DNA from 2 places in the Micromonospora sp. NPDC005163 genome. Region 2 is predicted to be linked to the other one. Evidence: riboswitches for the same ligand, from Rfam matches in the RefSeq annotation. Region 2 holds a riboswitch; the other holds the start of a gene.

Region 1 (2,437 bases), on a different contig from region 2:
CGTACACCGAACCGGCGGAGCCGCCGCCCCGGCACGTGATCCACCTGCCGGTGACGGTCGCCGACCTGGCCGGGGCGCTGGACCTGGCCCGTACGATCGCCCGGTCGTTGGCCTCGACGCCGCAGGTCGACGTCACCGGCGCCACCGTCTCGGCCGAGGACGCGCAGCACGTACGACATTGGGTGTTCTGCGACCGGATCATGCCCGGTCGCCGGCGGTGCGCGCGCCCGGCCGACCACCGCGGGCCCTGCCTGCCCGCCGATGCTCCCTAGCCGACCTGACGCTCGGCGGCGGCCACGGCGTTGCGGAAGAGCATGGCCACCGTGGTGGGGCCCACCCCGCCCACTCGGGGGGTGATCGCCCCGGCGACCTCGGCGCACGCCTCGTCGACGTCCGGCAGCAGCCGCCGACCCGCGTACCGCACGCCGCCGCCGATGACGACGGCCCCCGTTTTGACGTGCTCGGGCTGGATGATGCCGGGTACGCCAGCGGCGGCGATCAGGATGTCGGCCCGGCGGGTGTATCGGGGCCAGTCCGCGACGCCGGTGTGCACGACGGTGACGGCCGCGTTGGCGGTGGGGCGCTTCTGGGCGAGGAGGGTGGCGAGTGGCCGCCCGAGCGTGGCACCGCGACCGAGGATGACCACCTCGCGCCCGGAGACCGGAATGCCATGGTGGGCCAGCAACGCCTCGATGCCGGCTGGCGTGCAGGGCACCGGCCCCGGCAGCCCGAGCGCGAGCCGACCGAGGTTCAGCGGATGCATGCCGTCGACGTCCTTGTCCGGGTCGATCCTCTGCAACGCCGCGTCGTAGTCCAGGTGGTCGGGGACCGGGTACTGGACGAGGATCCCGTGCACGGCGGGATCGGCGTTGAAGGCGGCGATCACCTCGTGGAGTTGTTCCTGCGTGGCGTCGGCGGGCAGGTGGCGGTGCGGCGAGGCGAAGCCCAACTGGGCGGCCTGGCGCTGCTTGATGCCGATGTAGCCGGCACTGGCATCGTCGTCGCCGACCAGAACGGTGGCCAGGGCCGGGACGACGCCAGCGGCGCGGAGCACGGCCACCCGCTCGGCAACATCGGCGAGGACCGCGTCGGCCACCGGCTGACCCGGCAGCATAGTGGCAGTGTGCGGGGTGGTCTGCTCATCGGTTGACGGCATGGCTCTCCTCGGCGCGGAAGCCCAGGCGGTCGACCCCCGCGATGAGCTCCCCGATGGTTCTGCCATCCCAGGTGCCGCCAGTCGCGTCGCCACCCATTTTGCCCGACGACCCGGGCAGCGGACCAACCGGCTGGGAGCTGCGGGCCGTCAGCTGGCCTGGACGACGACCAGCTCGCCGACCTGCTCGCCGATCGCGGTACGCGCCTCCGCCGGCAGCCCGACGTCGGTGATCAACACGTCGGCCGCTTCCAAGGGGGCGATGGTGGCGATGCCGATGGTCTCCCACTTGGTGTGGTCGGCGAGCACCACCAGCCGTCGGGCCGCGCCGATCAGACACCGGTTGACCCCGGCCTCCAGCAGGTTGGGCGTGGTGAAGCCGGTCCGCGGGCTGAGCCCGTGCACGCCGAGGAAGAGCAGGTCGACGTTGAGCGCGCTGATCGCCGCCTCGGCCACCGGCCCGGTCAGCGCGTCCGACGGGGTACGGATGCCGCCGGTGAGCACCACCGTCTGATCCGCGCGCGGATTCTGGTAGAGCGCGTCGGCCACCGGGATCGAGTTGGTCACCACGGTCAGCCCCCGCACGTCGGAGAGCAGCGTGGCCAGCGCGGCGGTGGTGGTGCCGGCGGAGAGCGCGATGGCCATCCCCGGCTCCACCATGGTCGCCGCCCGCTCGGCGATGGCCCGCTTCTCCGCCTGCTGGCGGATCGACTTCGCGGCGAAGCCGGGCTCCTCGGCGGAGCCCGGCCCGGCCAGCGTCGCGCCGCCGTGCACCTTGTCCACCAGCCCGCGTTCGGCCAGCACCTCCAGGTCGCGACGGATCGTCATGTCGGACACGCCGAACCGGCTGACGAGCTGACTCACCCGTACGCCGCCACGCTGGCGGATCAGATCGAGGATGGCGGTCTGCCGCTGCTGGGCGAGCACCTGGGGAACCTCCTTCGCGCCGTGACTGTCACCGGGTCAGGCCGGTCCGTCAGCCCGATCCTCCCGGACCACGGCCACCTCGCCGGCCGGCACTGTCAGCTCACCGGCGCACCGTGCTCCGGTCAACAACTCGGTGCCGGTCACCGCGAGCCGTACCTCGCTCCCGGTGTGGTTGATCGCGAACAGCCAGCTTCGCTCACCGTCGCGGCGCCGGACCACCTCCACCCCGGTCGGCGCCGGCGCCGCCGGGCGGACGCCGGCCTCGTCGAGCAGCCGGGCGACCAGCCGATCGGTGGCCGGCTCGTCCAGCCGGGTGCCGACGTACCAGGCGGCGCCCGCGCCGACCGGGCGCCGGGT
Region 2 (2,437 bases):
TGCCCAGTCGACGCTGACCGACGGCATCCTGTCCACCACCTTCAACACGGCGACGCGGACCAACGGCTGGGGCTACAAGCAGGGCACCTCGATGTCCGGCCCGCACGTCGCCGGCGTCGCGGCGCTGGCGGCCTCGGCCCACCCGGACATGTCCCCGGGCCAGCTGGCGTCGTTCCTGGAGCGCACGGCTCGGGCGCAGAGCTGCCCCGCGGGTGTCTACAACCCGGTCCCGCTGCTGGGTGCCGTCTACGACGCGACCTGCTCCGGCGGGGCGCGGAACGGCTTCTACGGCGCGGGCATGGTGAGCGCGTACGGCGTGGTCCGCTGACCAACGGTACGACCAGTGTGGGGCCCGGCGCTTCGGCGCCGGGCCCCACCCGTTCAGGGTAACCCTGTTTCCGCAGTTCATCCCTCGGGTACGGGATCGACACCAGACGAGATCCAGGGAGGTCATGCCGGTGTCGACCGATGCCATCGTCCTGCTCAAAGAGGACCACAAGGAATCGTCCTGCTCAAAGAGGACCACAAGGAGATGCGCCGCCTGTTCAAGGCCTTCCAGGATGCCGAGGAGGGGCCGGCGAGCCAGCGGCAGAAGCTGGTGGGCCAGATCCTGGAGGCTCTGACGGTGCACACCTACCTGGAGAACGAGGTGATGTACCCGGAGATCCGCCGGCTCCTGCCCGACCTGGAGGACGACATCCTCGAGTCGTACGAGGAGCACCACGTCGCCGACCTGCTCTGCTTCGAGCTGGCCAGCATGGACGCCGACGACGAGCGCTTCAACCCCAAGACGACGGTGCTGATCGAGAACGTGACGCACCACGTCGAGGAGGAGGAGCAGGAGTGGTTCCCCAAGGTGCGCGAGCAGCTCGGCCGTAAGCAGCTCCAGGAGATCGGCGAGAAGATGATCGCGCTGCGCGCGGACGCGCCGCGTTCGCCCGGCGAGCCGAAGGCGATCAAGAAGGCGATCGATGCCGTGACCGCTTGAGCGGTGCTCGACCAACCACCCCGGCGGTCGCGTCCGGAGGTCGGCCGGGCGGGCCCGGGCCGGCCCGGTAGGATCGGCGCGGGCCGTTACTGGCGCGTGGGGATGGAGAACCATCGGGGAGCGGCCCCGTCACGAGGACGTTTGCCGAGCGCCTGGGCCTTCCGCACGTCTGTAGGAGGTCGCATGTCGCGCAACGCCGAGTCCACCGCATTCCGGAGTGCCCTTGAGGTGATCCGGGCTGTCGAGCCGCGGGTGGCCGACGCCATCGGCGCCGAGCTGACCGATCAGCGGGAGTCTCTCAAGCTCATCGCCAGCGAGAACTACGCCTCCCCGGCGACCCTGCTCGCGATGGGCAACTGGTTCAGCGACAAGTACGCCGAGGGCACCGTCGGGCGCCGCTTCTACGCCGGTTGCCAGAACGTCGACACCGTCGAGGCGCTCGCCGCCGAGCACGCCCGCGAGCTGTTCGGCGCGGCGCACGCCTACGTGCAGCCGCACTCGGGCATCGACGCCAACCTGGTCGCGTTCTGGGCGGTGCTGGCCGACCGGGTGGAGTCCCCCGCGCTGAAGAAGGCGCAGGTGCGTCAGGTCAACGACCTCACCGAGGCCGACTGGTTCGCGCTGCGCCGCGAGCTGGGCAACCAGCGGATGCTCGGCATGTCGCTGGACGCCGGCGGCCACCTCACCCACGGCTTCCGGCCGAACATCTCGGGCAAGATGTTCGACCAGCGCAGCTACGGCACCGACCCGGCGACCGGCCTGATCGACTACGACCGGGTGGCCGAGGCGGCCCGCGAGTTCAAGCCGCTGATCCTGGTCGGCGGCTACTCGGCGTACCCCCGGAAGGTGAACTTCCGGATCCTGCGGGAGATCGCCGACTCGGTCGGCGCCACCTTCATGGTCGACATGGCGCACTTCGCGGGCCTGGTGGCGGGCAAGGTGTTCACCGGCGACTTCGACCCGGTGCCGCACGCGCACATCGTCACCACCACCACGCACAAGTCGCTGCGCGGCCCGCGTGGCGGCATGGTGCTCTGCCAGCCCGAGCTGGCCGACCAGGTGGACCGGGGCTGCCCGATGGTGCTCGGTGGCCCGCTGCCGCACGTGATGGCCGCCAAGGCGGTCGCCCTCGCGGAGGCCCGCCGCCCCGACTTCGCCGACTACGCCCAGCGGATCGTGGACAACGCGCAGGCCCTCGCGGAGGGGCTGCTGCGCCGGGGCGCGAAGCTGGTCACCGGCGGCACCGACAACCACCTGGTGCTGATCGACGTGTCCGGCTACGGGCTCACCGGCCGGCAGGCCGAGCAGGCGCTGCTGGACTCGGGCATCGTCACCAACCGCAACTCGGTCCCGCACGACCCGAACGGCGCGTGGTACACCTCGGGCATCCGGGTCGGCACCCCGGCTCTGACCACCCGGGGCCTGGGCACCGCGGAAATGGACCAGACC

Evidence for each region. A riboswitch is a leader RNA that binds a small molecule or an ion and turns the genes downstream of it on or off. The one in region 2 is predicted to bind ZMP and ZTP.
Region 1: linked by a shared signal. The riboswitch ahead of ACWD6N_RS18860 (bifunctional 5,10-methylenetetrahydrofolate dehydrogenase/5,10-methenyltetrahydrofolate cyclohydrolase) and the one ahead of ACWD6N_RS34695 (glycine hydroxymethyltransferase) in region 2 are both predicted to bind ZMP and ZTP.

Annotation. Positions count from the first base shown of each region.
Region 1 covers NZ_JBSFYP010000025.1:57,038-59,474, reverse strand. The annotation lists gene ACWD6N_RS18865 (hypothetical protein) at 36-272, shown strand; gene ACWD6N_RS18860 (bifunctional 5,10-methylenetetrahydrofolate dehydrogenase/5,10-methenyltetrahydrofolate cyclohydrolase) at 269-1,114, opposite strand; ZMP/ZTP riboswitch at 1,169-1,251, opposite strand; gene ACWD6N_RS18855 (DeoR/GlpR family DNA-binding transcription regulator) at 1,304-2,080, opposite strand; gene ACWD6N_RS18850 (beta-galactosidase) at 2,117-2,437, opposite strand, start outside.
Region 2 covers NZ_JBSFYP010000095.1:2,928-5,364, reverse strand. The annotation lists gene ACWD6N_RS34705 (S8 family peptidase) at 1-328, shown strand, start outside; gene ACWD6N_RS34700 (hemerythrin domain-containing protein) at 503-988, shown strand; ZMP/ZTP riboswitch at 1,064-1,153, shown strand; gene ACWD6N_RS34695 (glycine hydroxymethyltransferase) at 1,172-2,437, shown strand, end outside.